DNA from 4 places in the Kitasatospora sp. NPDC093550 genome. Region 4 is predicted to be linked to each of the others. Evidence: riboswitches for the same ligand, from Rfam matches in the RefSeq annotation. Region 4 holds a riboswitch; each other region holds the start of a gene.
What was found. Region 4 has a riboswitch for cobalamin ahead of ACIRD3_RS21605 (ribonucleoside-diphosphate reductase subunit alpha). Riboswitches for the same ligand answer to the same signal wherever they lie in the genome.

Region 1: another riboswitch for cobalamin. It lies ahead of ACIRD3_RS21225 (cobalamin biosynthesis protein); the one in region 4 lies ahead of ACIRD3_RS21605 (ribonucleoside-diphosphate reductase subunit alpha).
Region 2: another riboswitch for cobalamin. It lies ahead of metE (5-methyltetrahydropteroyltriglutamate--homocysteine S-methyltransferase); the one in region 4 lies ahead of ACIRD3_RS21605 (ribonucleoside-diphosphate reductase subunit alpha).
Region 3: another riboswitch for cobalamin. It lies ahead of ACIRD3_RS17175 (HoxN/HupN/NixA family nickel/cobalt transporter); the one in region 4 lies ahead of ACIRD3_RS21605 (ribonucleoside-diphosphate reductase subunit alpha).

Annotation. Positions count from the first base shown of each region.
Region 1 is NZ_JBIWJF010000012.1:235,132-238,328, forward strand. It holds gene ACIRD3_RS21220 (cobyric acid synthase) at 1-533, opposite strand, end outside; gene ACIRD3_RS21225 (cobalamin biosynthesis protein) at 530-1,552, opposite strand; cobalamin riboswitch at 1,660-1,794, opposite strand; gene ACIRD3_RS21230 (helix-turn-helix domain-containing protein) at 2,001-2,696, shown strand; gene ACIRD3_RS21235 (alpha/beta hydrolase family protein) at 2,931-3,197, shown strand, end outside.
Region 2 is NZ_JBIWJF010000010.1:214,575-217,771, reverse strand. It holds gene metE (5-methyltetrahydropteroyltriglutamate--homocysteine S-methyltransferase) at 1-1,466, opposite strand, end outside; cobalamin riboswitch at 1,643-1,811, opposite strand; gene ACIRD3_RS18685 (methyltransferase domain-containing protein) at 1,944-2,699, opposite strand; gene ACIRD3_RS18680 (SDR family oxidoreductase) at 2,704-3,197, opposite strand, start outside.
Region 3 is NZ_JBIWJF010000009.1:210,167-213,363, reverse strand. It holds gene rpsN (30S ribosomal protein S14) at 1-48, opposite strand, end outside; gene rpmB (50S ribosomal protein L28) at 48-284, opposite strand; gene rpmG (50S ribosomal protein L33) at 401-565, shown strand; gene ACIRD3_RS17180 (type B 50S ribosomal protein L31) at 642-890, shown strand; gene ACIRD3_RS17175 (HoxN/HupN/NixA family nickel/cobalt transporter) at 952-2,067, opposite strand; cobalamin riboswitch at 2,099-2,314, opposite strand; gene ACIRD3_RS17170 (ArsR/SmtB family transcription factor) at 2,396-2,779, shown strand; gene ACIRD3_RS17165 (hypothetical protein) at 2,834-3,197, shown strand, end outside.
Region 4 is NZ_JBIWJF010000013.1:42,161-45,357, forward strand. It holds gene ACIRD3_RS21600 (glycosyltransferase family 39 protein) at 1-1,156, shown strand, start outside; cobalamin riboswitch at 1,229-1,362, shown strand; gene ACIRD3_RS21605 (ribonucleoside-diphosphate reductase subunit alpha) at 1,553-3,197, shown strand, end outside.

The DNA of each region.
Region 1 (3,197 bases), on a different contig from region 4:
GTCCCGTACATCGCCGCGAACACGCCGCCCCGGTCGATGTCCCCGACCACCACCACCGGCAGCCCGGCGGCCGTGGCCAGGCCCATGTTGGCGATGTCCCGGTCCCGCAGGTTGATCTCGGCGGGCGATCCGGCGCCCTCGCAGACCACCACCTCGTAGCGCCGGCGCAGATCGGCCAGGCACTCCAGCGCGCGCTCCAGCAGGACGGGCTTGCGCTCGCGGTAGTCCAGCGCGCCCACCTCGGCGACCGGCTTGCCCAGCAGCACCACCTGGCTGCGGCCGTCCGCGCCGGGCTTCAGCAGCACCGGGTTCATCGCCGCCTCCGGCTCCACCCGGGCGGCCTGCGCCTGCATCGCCTGGGCGCGGCCGATCTCGGCCCCGTCGGCGGTGACGAAGGAGTTCAGCGACATGTTCTGCGCCTTGAACGGCGCGACCCGCACGCCCTGGCGGGCCAGCCAGCGGCAGATGCCCGCCGTCACCACGCTCTTGCCCGCGTCCGAGGTCGTCCCGGCGACCAGCAGCGCGTTGCTCATGCCCCACCCCTCCTCGTGCGGAACGCCCTGAGCGCCAGATGCCCCGCGACCGTCGTACCCAGTGCCAGCGCGCCCACCCGCCGGGAGAGCGCGCAGGCCCGCTCGATGTCGTCGACCGTCACCGGCCGCAGCTCCGCGCCCAGCACCGGCCGGTGCTCCACCCTCGTGCCGTACTGCAGCGTGCCGCCCAGCCGTACGCCCACCGCGCCGGCGAACGCCGACTCCGCCTGACCCGCGTTCGGGCTCGGGTGCGCGGAGCCGTCGCGCCGCCAGACCCGCCAGGCCGTACGGGGGTGCGGGGCGGCGGCGACGGTCAGCAGCGCGGTCAGCCGGGCGCCCGGCCAGCCCGCCACGTCGTCCAGCCGGGCCGAGGCCCAGCCGAACCGGGCGTGGCGCGGCGAGCGGTGACCCACCATCGCGTCCAGGGTGTTCACGGCGCGGAAGGCCAGCAGACCGGGCGTGCCCGCCAGGGTGCCCCAGACCAGCGCGTTCACCACGGCGTCGGCGGTGTTCTCGGCGACCGACTCGACCACCGCGCGGGCGATCTGCTGTTCGTCCAGCGCGCTCGGGTCCCGTCCGCACAGGTGCGGCAGCCGCTCCCGGGCGGCGGCCAGGTCGCCGTCCTTCAGCGAGCGGCCGATGGTGCGGGCCTCCCGGGTCAGCGAGGTGCCGCCGAGCACCGTCCAGGTCGCGGCCGCGGCCAGCGCCGCCCGGCCCAGCGGGCGCCGGCCCACCGTACGGTCCAGGGCGAGCGCGCCCGCCGCGACGGCGCCCACGCACAGCGCCGTGTACCCGGCCCCGGCCGCCCGGTGGTCACGCCACAGCCGGCGCTCCAGCCGGGCCGCGGCGCCGCCGAAGACCGCCACCGGGTGGCCCCGGCGCGGGTCGGCGAAGCGGGCGTCGGCGGCGTAGCCCGCGACGGCGCCCAGCGCGAACGCGGCGGCGCGGGCCGGCGGACGGGCCGAGGCGCGGGCCGGGGGAAGGATCGAGGGGCGCGGGGTCAGCGCACGGGCGGTCATCGGCCGCACGGCGGAAGGCAGCTCGGGGTCCGGCCGGGCGGGGCAGCCTGCATCGCGTGCGTGTCCTCACTCAGGGTCCGCGCCCTGGGTCGACGTAACGGGGGCGAGAGTCTCCTGGCTTCCGGGTCGGACGCACCCCCGGGGCCTTCCAGCGGCTTCCGACGGCCCGCCGTGGCGATAGTTCCGAGCGTGCTCCCCGGTGACAGTGGCGGGACCGCGCCGGACTCGCACCGGCTTCCTCTCCATGCCTCCGATTGGCCTCAGGATCCCATCACGCGCCCGAACCGGGAGTCAACCGAGGTCACGGAGGGGTTGGTCACACGGGGGCCGCGGCCCGGGACCGCCTGACAGCCTGTGGGATCGCCCAGCGGAGCGCCGCCCCGGTACCGGCCGCTTCGTGCGTTCGGTCGGTGGGGGCGCGCCCCGCTCCGCGCCTACGTTCGGGGGCATGCGCCGCAGAAAGTCCCCCGCCGCCCCGCCCCCGGTGCCGTTCTCGCCCGCAGCCGCCCGCTCCCACCGGTCAGGCCTCGGCCTGACCCCCGAACAGGTCGCGGAGGGCATGGCCGCGCACGGCGTCCGGCTGCTGCCCGGCCACGTCCTCGCCTGGGAGAACGGCCAGCTGCGCCCCGGTGAAACGGAGTTCATCGCCCTCGCCCGCGCCCTCTGGTGCCCCGCCGTCCAGCTGATGGACACCCGCCCCGTGCTGCTGCGCGACCACCGGGTCGCCCGCGAACTCCCGCAGAGCACCGTCGCCGAACGCACCGGCACCACCCTCGCCGCCTACCAGCGGGCCGAACTGACCGGGCAGTGGGAGGGCGACGAGGACCAGACCGCCGCCCTCGTCCAGGTCCTCGGTCTGAGCCTGCCCGAGCTCGTCGTGGCCACCGGTCACGAGGAGGCCCTGGAAAGCCTGCTCCGCCAGTGCGTCGGCGGCCGCTGGCAGCCCCAGCTCCGCGCCCTCGCCCGGATCGTCCCCGCCCCCACCGAGGCGCTCTCCGCCGTCCTCGCCACCCTCCACCAGGAACACCACGTCCCCACCCACTGGGGCAGCAGCACCCGCGCCACCCAGGCCCCCACCACCGACGACCTCGTCCCCCGCTTCTGGCACCTCCTCGGCATCGAGACGGCCGCCGAGACCCCCTGACCGCCCCGCCCCGCGAAGCCCCCCGCCCCGCGAAGCCCCCCGCCCCGCGAAGCCCCCCGCCCCGCGAAGCCCCCCGCCCCGCGAAGCCCCCCGCCCCCGGCCCGACCCCGCCCTCGATCCGGCCCGCTCTCGACCCGACCCCGCCCCGCCCCGCCACGAGTGCCCCGGACGGCCCAGCCCGGTGGCCGGGCGGGCGGGGCGCCGGTGGACTGGTGCACGAACACCGTCCGGTCCGTGACCAACAGAGCGGGGATCGATATGCGCTGGGGAACCGCCGCCGCCGTGGCGGCCGCCGCCGTCGGGACCGGGGCCGTCGTCCTGGTGATCGGCCGCCGGGCCTCCGAGCGGATGGTGCGTCCGCCCACCGCCGTCCAGGAGTCCGGGCCGGTCCTGGTCAAGAGCCTCGGCGCGGGCCGGGTCACCTTCACCCGCGGCCCCGGGAGCCTGCGCCCCGGGCGCTGGGCGGTCGAGTGGGGCGACGACGGCCACGCGGTGGTCGAG
Region 2 (3,197 bases), on a different contig from region 4:
TTCTCCTGGAAGGCGACCACCTCGCGGACCTCGGCCTCGATGCGCTCGCGGTAGGCGTCGGCGTCGATCCGGCCGGCCGCCACATCGGCTCGGGCGAGCCGGAGTTCGGCGGTCTGCGGGAAGGAGCCGATGGTGGTGGTCGGCAGCAGCGGCAGCCCGAGCCGGGCCCGCTGGGCCTCGGCGCGCTGCGGGTAGGCCTGGGCGCGGCGGGCGTCCGCCGCGGTCACGGCGGCGGCGCGGGCGCGCACCGCCGGATCGCGGGTGATCGGCGAGTTGGCGCGGGAGGCCAGGTCGGCCCGGTTGGCGGCGAGTTCGGCGGTGATCGCGCCGGTGCCCTCGCGCAGGCCGCGGGCCAGCAGCGCCGTCTCGGCGGCCTTCTGCCGGGCGAAGGCGAGCCAGCGGGCGATCTGCGGGTCGACGTCGCGCTCGGCGGCGGCGTCGAGCGGCACGTGCAGCAGGGAGCAGGAGGGCGCGACGTCGACCCGCTCGGCGAGGCCGAGCAGGGTCGCCAGGGTGGCGAGCGACTTCTCCAGGTCGTTGATCCAGATGTTGCGCCCGTCGACCACCCCGGCCACCAGGCGCTTGCCGGGCAGGCCGCCGACGGCGGCGAGGTCGTCCAGGTTGCCGGCGGCCGGGCCGGTGAAGTCCAGCGCCAGGCCCTCGACCGGGGCCTTGGCGAGCACCGGCAGGGCCTCCCCGAGCCGGTCGAAGTAGCTCGCGACCAGGAGCTTCGGCCGGTCGGTGCGGGCGCCGAGGTCCCGGTAGGCGCGGGCGGCGGCGTTGAGTTCGGCCGGGGTGCGGTCCTGCGCCAGGGCGGGCTCGTCCAGCTGCACCCAGGCGGCGCCGGCGGCCTTCAGCTCCGCCAGCAGCCGCGCGTACACCGGGAGCAGCCGGTCCAGCAGGGTGATCGGCTGGAAGTCCTGGGCGACACCGGGCGCGGGCTTGGCGAGCAGCAGGTAGGTGACGGGGCCGACCAGTACCGGGCGGGCGGTGTGCCCGAGGGCGAGGGCCTCCTCGAGTTCGCCGACCGCCTTGGCCGGGTCGGCGCGGAAGGTGGTGTCCGGACCCAGCTCGGGGACGAGGTAGTGGTAGTTGGTGTCGAACCACTTGGTCATCTCCAGCGGCGCGACCTCCTGGGTGCCGCGCGCCATGGCGAAGTACCCGGCCAGGGCGTCGGCCTCGACCTCGGCGCGGTGCCGGGGCGGGATCGCGCCGACGGCCACGGTGGTGTCCAGCACGTGGTCGTAGAGCGAGAAGTCACCGGTGGGGACCTCCCGGACGCCCGCTGCGGCGAGCTGCGCCCAGTTCTCCCGGCGCAGTCCGGCGGCGGTGGCCAGCAGCGCCCCGGCCGTGACGGCGCCCTTCCAGTACCCCTCGACCGCCTTCTTCAGTTCCCGGTGGCGGCCCTGCCGGGGGTAGCCGTACGCGGTGGCCACGCTCGCCGCGGCTGTGGACTTCGCTGTCAAGGGACTCTCCTTCGCGAGTCTGATTCCTCCTGGGACCGGCGACGGGAGGAGGGCGCGAAGGGGTCACGGACCGGACGGGTGCGCGCGGTCGGGCGCGGCTCCGCCTGGTATGTGCGCCGACCCGCCCACGAGGTCACCGGTTGGCCGCGCGCGAACGGTCGCGCACGGGCAGTGGCAGGTCTTCGGACTCGCGGGCACGCCCGCCCTCGTCGAGGGCGGACACCTACTGGCCGTCGCTTCCCAGGCCCTCGCGGGCCCAGTGCGTATGACGGCGGTCGTTCCCGCTCACCGCTGCGGGGCAGTCCCGGACTGGCCGAACCGAAAGGCGTCACCGGGTTCCCTCTTGCGACGCCCCGCCTGGCGGACGGGGCGAACCAGCTGCACCGCCAGCTTAGGGGCAAACCGCGCGGGTTCGAGCGGAATCCACGGACGGCGTCCACGGGGTGAGACGGCGGGCCCCTGGGCACCGCGTTGCCGTCAACTCCCGTACGGCGCCTCCCGGTGCCGCCACCGCACCCGGTCCTCGGCCACCGCCGCCCGCACGTCCGCCGGGGCCCGTCGGCCGCGGTGGTCGGCACAGGAGAGCACCAGCATCTCGCGCTCCCCCGGCCGGAACTCGTACGCCACCCGCTCCACCCGGCTCGGCACCCCGAGCCCGGCCAGTTCCCCGCGCAGTCGCTCCAGCCCCCGGTAGCGGAGGCCGGTGTCGTACACCGTCAGCGGGAACAGCCGGACCTCCCGGCGCGCCACCCGGGCCAGCTCCAGCAGTGCCGCCCGGTGGAACTCCTCGTCCAGCCGGTTGCCGTACGAGAACAGCAGGTGCGAGCTGAGCACCAGGTCGAAGGAGTCGTCGGGGAAGGGGAGTTCGGGCAGCGAGCCGGCCACGTAGCGGTCCGGGCGGGCCGCGATGTCGGCGCGGAACTCCCGGGCGTTGGCGGTCCACTGGCGGACCAGGTCGTCCACGTCGGCGTACCACGACCAGATGCGGTCCGCCGTCTCCTCGACCAGCAGCTCGCGCTTGAAGGCCGTCTCGCGTTCCACCAGCAGGCCCAACTCCTCGCGTTGGTGGGCGTACTGGCGGTCGACCGCGACGGCGTCGACGCCCCGGCGCCCGGCCTCGGCGACGAAGCTCGCGGCGCCGCCCGGGCAGTCCAGGACGCGTTGCTCCAGGTCCCGATCGGTGAGTGCGAACATCGCCCGGTACTCGGCGAAGGAGCGTGCGCTGACCAGCACGCGGTCATCCCCTCCCGACGAACGGCATGGTGGCGGGCAGCACCACGAGGGACTGGATGGTGGTGTCCGGCGGCTGCGCGGCCATCAGCAGCAGGGCGTCGGTGAAGCGCTCCACCGGGATGGTCGCCTCGACCGCCATCGTCCCGTCGGCCTGCATCGCGGCCGGCTGCGGGCCGCCGTCGAGCGGGGCGACGTTGCCGACGTCGATCTGCCCGCAGGAGATGCCGAACGGGCGGCCGTCCAGGGCGAGCACCTTGGTGAGGCCGAGCACGGCGTGCTTGGCGGCGGTGTACGCGAGGGAGTGGGGGCGCGGCACGTGCGCCGAGGGCGCACCGTTGTTGATGATCCGCCCGCCCTGCGGGCTCTGGGCGCTCATCACCCGGAAGGCCTCGCGGGCGCAGAGGAAACCGCCGGTGACGATGGTGTCCAGCACCCGGTTCCAGTCCTCGAACGGGGTCTCGGTGATCGGTCGGCGCGGGGCGGCGGCGCCCGCGTTGT
Region 3 (3,197 bases), on a different contig from region 4:
GACCGCGCGCCGCTGCCCGTTCTTGGCGATCTTGCTCTGCTTGGCCATCAGACCTTCTCCCCGCGGGCCCGGATGCGGGCGACGGCCGCCTCGATGCCGATCCGGTCGATGGTGCGGATGCCCTTGGCGCTCAGCACGAGCCGGACGTACCGGCCCTCGCCGGGCAGCCAGTAGCGCTTGCGCTGGATGTTGGGGTCGAAGCGGCGGCCGGTGCGGCGGTGCGAGTGCGAGATCGCGTTGCCGAAGCCGGGCCGGCGGCCGGTGAGCCGGCAGTGGGCGGACATGGGTGCTCCCTGGCGTCCGGGAATGGGCAGGACCGGGCTCACGTTACACCAGATGAAAATGACTTCCATTTCAGGTACGGTCTCGAACCGGCACCCCAGGACCCAGGAGGAACCCCGTGGCCCGCAGCGAACTGCGCCCCGTCATCAAGCTCCGCTCCACCGCCGGCACCGGCTTCACGTACGTGACCCGCAAGAACCGCCGCAACGACCCGGACCGGATGGTCCTGCGCAAGTACGACCCGGTCGCGGGCCGGCACGTCGACTTCCGCGAGGAGCGCTGAGCGGCGCACCCCGACCGCACCCGGTACCGGCCGGCACCCCCGGCCCCACCCCCCCGCCCCCGAGAGGAGCCCGTCCATGAAGCCCGGAATCCACCCCGCCTACCGCCCCGTCGTCTTCCGCGACAAGGTCGGCGGCCTCGCCTTCCTCACCCGGTCGACGGTCGGCAGTGACCGCACGGTCGAGTGGGAGGACGGCCGCACCTACCCGGTGATCGACGTCGAGATCTCCTCGGCGAGCCACCCCTTCTACACCGGCCAGTCCCGGGTGCTCGACACCGCGGGCCGGGTCGAGCGCTTCCGCCAGCGCTACGGCGACCAGCACTGAGAACGCCGAACGGCGCCTCCCCGGGTGGGGAGGCGCCGTTCGGCGCGGCCGGGCGCGCGGCTCACGGCTCCCGGGGAGCCCAGCGGTTCTCGACCCGGGCGAGCTTCCAGTACCCGATCGCCAGCGCCCAGACCACCACGAACAGCCCGGCGATCGCGTAGCCGACGTTGTCCAGCGAGATGTCCGCGATCCAGCCGGTCACCGGGTCGGTCAGGTCGAACTTCTCGTGCAGCACCCCGACCAGCTCGATGGTGCCGATGATGAAGGCCACCGCGATCGACAGCCCGGTGATGGTCAGGTTGTAGTACACCTTGCGCACCGGGTTGGAGAAGGCCCACTGGTACGCGAAGTTCATGAACGTCCCGTCCAGGGTGTCGAACAGGCTCATCCCGGCCGCGAACAGCAGCGGCAGGCAGGCGATCGCGTACCAGGGCAGCCCGGAGGCCGCACCCGAACCGGCCATCACCATCAGGGTGACCTCGGTCGCGGTGTCGAAGCCCAGGCCCAGCACCATGCCGACCGGGAACATCTGCCCGGGCCGGGTGATCGAGCGGGTCGCCCGGTTCAGCACCCGGGCCATGAAGCCGCGCGAGTCGAGGTGCGCCTCCAGCTGCGCCTCGTCGTACTGCCCGGCCCGCATCGCCCGGAACACCTTGATGATGCCGAGCAGCGCCGCCAGGTTGAGCGCGCCGATCAGGTAGAGGAACACGCCGGAGGTGGTCGTCCCGATCAGGCCGAGCCACTTGTGGGTGGTCGACTCGTCGTCCATCAGCGTGTCCGCCAGCTGCGCGCCGCCCGCCACCAGGGCCGCCATGAGGACGACCATCGAGGAGTGCCCGAGGGCGAACCAGAAGCCCACCGAGACCGGCCGCTTCCCGTCCGCCATCAGCTTGCGGGTGGTGTTGTCGATCACCGCGATGTGGTCGGCGTCGAAGGCGTGCCGCATGCCGAGGGTGTACGCGGTGATGCCCAGGCCCACCCCGAAGACCTGGGTGCCCACCGCGTACCGTTCGGGCGCCACCAGGAAGACGAGCGTCCCGAAGGCCACCACGTGCATGGCCAGGATCACCCCCATCAGCCCGGCCGTTCGGACGGTGTCCTCGCGCCTCCACTTGAAGCCGGGCAGCACCGACGGCGCCGCCTTCGCGTCGATGGCGGCGGTTTCGGGCAGGGTCATCTGCGGATCACGCTCCAGCACCTCGTGGAATCACTTCGTGAAGTGCCGTGGCCGGTCTCCTGGCTTACGGGGACACCCGTACCCGCCTTCCCGAGCGCGCGAGGCGCCAGTGGCGTCAGGGGTACGGACTCCACTCCCCCGGGTAGCCGGCGGAATGCCCGATCACAGTGGCGAGGGCCGCTCCGGAATCCGGACCCCTGAGGGTCCGTCACCGGTCTTCCCGAACACCACGGCGGGCTACACCGTAGGGGTCCGTCCCGACCCATGCAAGGCTGCGCACCTGCGCAGGTGTCCAGGATCACAGCCCCCCGCCTGCAAGAATGTCCGCATGCATCTCGTACCGGCCGACCGCGCGGGCCACCGCACCATCGACGGGCACCGGGTCTGCGAGGCCATCGCCGCGATCGGCGACACCGCGCACGTCCGGTCCTGGGCCGAGCGGTTCTCCCTGCTCGCCGACCCCGGTCGGCTCTCCCTGCTGCTCGCCCTCCACCGGGCCGGCCCGCTCGCCGTCACCGACCTCGCGGTGGCCACCGGTATGCGCGACCCCGCCGTCTCCCAGGCGCTGCGGCTGCTCCGCACGGCCGGGGTGGTCACCGGCGACAAGGACGGCCGGGTGGTGCGCTACCGGCTCGTGGACGAGGCCATGCGCCCCCTCCTCGACGAGTGCGCCGCCGCCGAGCACCACGAGCCCACCGCTGCGGCGGGCTGACCGACACTCGGCGAACAGCCCTCGGGCCGGTACCCGGATGAGTACGATCATGGCGTGCCGTCCCACCCCCACGCCTGGCCCGCCGACCGCTGGAACACCCGGCCGGTCAAGGCCCGCGTGCTGGCGGTCGCCCGCACCCTCACCTCCGCCACCCGGGTCCTGGACGTCCTCGCCCTGCTGAACCCCGACGGCATCGCCCGCTACTTCACCGTCAACCCCGGCTCCGCCTTCGCCGACCGCGCCCTGGACGACTACCTGCGCGGCCTGCCCGGCTTCACCCTGCTGGACTGGGAGGAAGCCGTCCGGCACCGCTTCGACCTGGCCGTCGCCTGCGCCGTCCACTCCTCCATGCACCGCCTGGACGCCCGACTCGTCGTCCTCCCGCACGGCGCCGGCTACAACCGGCTCGTCACCGAGT
Region 4 (3,197 bases):
CGAGCGGGTCGCGATCTGCGCGATAGCCGTCTACGCCGTGCTGCAGTCCACCGTCGTGGTCGGCTTCTACGCCGCTCCCGAGTCCCTCGCCGTCCTGCTGGTCGCCCTCGCCGCCTGGGCCACGGTGTTCACCGCCCGGCGCCATCCGGCGCTCGTCCTGGCCGCCGCTCCGGCCGCCGCGCTCGCCTGCGCCGTCGCCTACTCGGCCGCCTTCGCGGTGCCCGCCCTGGTCGGCCTCGCGCTGGCCACCGCCCGTCCGCACCGCCGGCCGGGCCCGGCCGCCCTGCGCGCGCTGCTACTGGCCGCCGGCACCGTCGTCCTGCTGATCCCGTACGGCACGCTCGGCAAGGTCGCCGGGTGGTCGCCCTCGCACGGCAACGCCCCCGGCTCGGCCGGCGCCATCCTGCTCTCCACCGTCCAGTGGGGAGGCCTGTTCACCGTCCTCGCGGTGGCCGGCACCATCGCCTACGCCCGCCGCGAGCAGATGAACGAGCACGACGCGCCGTCGACGGAGAGCGTCCCGGTCAGCCGGGGCCAGCGCGCCCTGCTGGGCACCGCCCTGACCGCCACCGCCCTGCTCGTCCCGGCCGCCCACCTGTGGACCGGCACCTCCGGCGCGCTGTTCCGCCACCTCGGCTACGGCATGCTGCTCGCCGCCCCGCTCGCCGGGGTCGGCCTGACCCGGCTGGTCGGCGCCCACTTCCGCCACCCCCAGCTCGGCATCCTGGTCTGGGTCGCGCTGCTCGCCCTCGGCCTGGAGCAGTCCACCCTGCGCTACCAGGACGGGCCCGACTCCGGTCGGCTGCTGGCCGTCCTGCGGGTCCACGCGGTGCCCCAGGGCCGCTACCTCACCGAGGTCGACGGACTCGCCGAGTACTACCTCGGCGCGGTCAGCAAGCCCGAGCAGTGGGTCTCCGCGCGCACCGGCACGGAGTACCGCGACGCCGCCGGCGTGCAGCACCACGGGGACGACGGGAGCACCGCCGCGATCCGCGACGGCTGGTTCACCATGGTCGTCCTCGACAGCACCGCGCCGAGGGCCACCGACCGGGCCCTGAGCGCCGCCCTGGCCGCCGGCGGGCAGTACCGGCTGGTGGCCCAATTCACCTCGCCGACCGGCGATTCGAGCACGTACAAGGTCTATCTCAAGCACTGACGGCCCACCCGGCCCGCTCGCACGGGCGACACGGCAGGCACAACATATGGTGCCGCCACAGTCAGGCGGCACTACATGTATGCTCACTCCTGCTGTCGATGCAGGGGAACCCGGTGGGAATCCGGGACTGCCCCGCAGCGGTGTGCGGGCGGCTGGAGCAGCCGTCCCCGCGAGTCCGATGACCTGCCGGCGGCCTGCGCCACGGCCCTCCCGCAGAGGCCGCGCCAGCACCAGCAGTACCCCTCCGGGCCTCGCGGGCGGGCCGGGGAGACACCGTCGCGCGACGCCGTTTGCGTTCGTGCCGTGCTCCCCTGCCCCGATCGGCCCGGTGCCCCCGATCACCGCCGCCGATCGCCGCCAGGAGAGAGCGCCTTGACCACCGCTGCCTCAGCCACGCTGCCCGCCCAGGGCTCCGGTACCGCCTTCACCGACCCGACGGTCTCCGACCCCGGCGGCGCCCTGCTGCGGCTGCTCACCGACCGCAGTGCCGACCTCACCGAGGTCGACCCCGGCCATGTCGCCGCCGCCGCGCTGCGCGGCCGCCACGCCGGCTCGGACTTCGCCGAGCTGCGCGGGCTGGCCGTGGACGCCGCCGCGTCGATGATCGCCGAGGACCCCCAGTACTCGAAGCTGGCCGCCCGCCTGCTCGCCCTGGAGATCGTCGACGAGGCGAACAGCCAGGGCGCCACGTCCTTCTCCGCCTCGATCGCCGTCGGCCACGCCGAGGGCCTGATCGGCGACACCACCGCGGACTTCGTCGCCAAGCACGCCGCCGCGCTGGACGCCCTGATCGACGGCCGGGGCGACGACCGCTTCGAGTACTTCGGCCTGCGCACCGTGCAGTCCCGCTACCTGCTGCGCCACCCGATCACCCGCAAGGTGGTCGAGACCCCGCAGCACTTCCTGCTCCGCGTCGCCTGTGGCCTGGCGGTCGGCGACACCGAGCAGTCCGTGCGCGAGGTGGCCGAGCTGTACGGCCTGATGAGCCGCCTGGAGTACCTGACCTCCTCGCCGACGCTCTTCAACTCCGGCACCCGGCACCCGCAGATGTCGAGCTGCTACCTGCTCGACTCCCCGCTGGACAACCTGGACTCGATCTACAACCGCTACGCGCAGATCGCCCGCCTGTCCAAGCACGCCGGCGGCATCGGCCTGTCCTACTCCCGCATCCGCTCGCGCGGCAGCCTGATCCGCGGCACCAACGGCAAGTCCAACGGCATCGTGCCGTTCCTGCGCACCCTGGACTCCTCCGTCGCCGCCGTCAACCAGGGCGGCCGTCGCAAGGGCGCGGCCTGCGTCTACCTGGAGACCTGGCACGCCGACATCGAGGAGTTCCTGGAGCTCCGCGACAACACCGGCGAAGAGGCCCGCCGCACCCACAACCTCAACCTGGCGCACTGGATCCCGGACGAGTTCATGCGCCGGGTCAACGCCAACGCGGACTGGTCGCTGTTCTCCCCGGCCGACGTGCCCGAGCTGGTCGACCTGTGGGGCGCCGACTTCGACGAGGCGTACCGCAAGGCCGAGCAGGCCGGCAAGGCCGTCCGCACCATCCCGGCGCAGACCCTGTACGCCCGCATGATGCGCACCCTGGCGCAGACCGGCAACGGCTGGATGACCTTCAAGGACGCCTCCAACCGCGCCGCCAACCAGACCGCGCTGCCGGGCCGCACGGTGCACTCCTCCAACCTGTGCACCGAGATCCTGGAGGTCACGGACGACTCCGAGACCGCCGTCTGCAACCTCGGCTCGGTCAACCTGGGCGCCCACGTGGCCCCCGGCGCCACCGCCGACGACCTGCTCGGCGCCATGGACTGGGAGCGGCTGGACGCCACCGTGCGCACCGCCGTCACCTTCCTCGACCGCGTGGTGGACATCAACTTCTACCCGACCACCGAGGCCGGTACCTCCAACTCCCGCTGGCGGCCGGTCGGCCTCGGCGTGATGGGCCTGCAGGACGTCTTCTTCCAGCTGCGGATCGACTTCGACTCCGCCGAGGCGAAGCAGCTGTCGACGATGATCGCCGAGCGCATCATGCTCA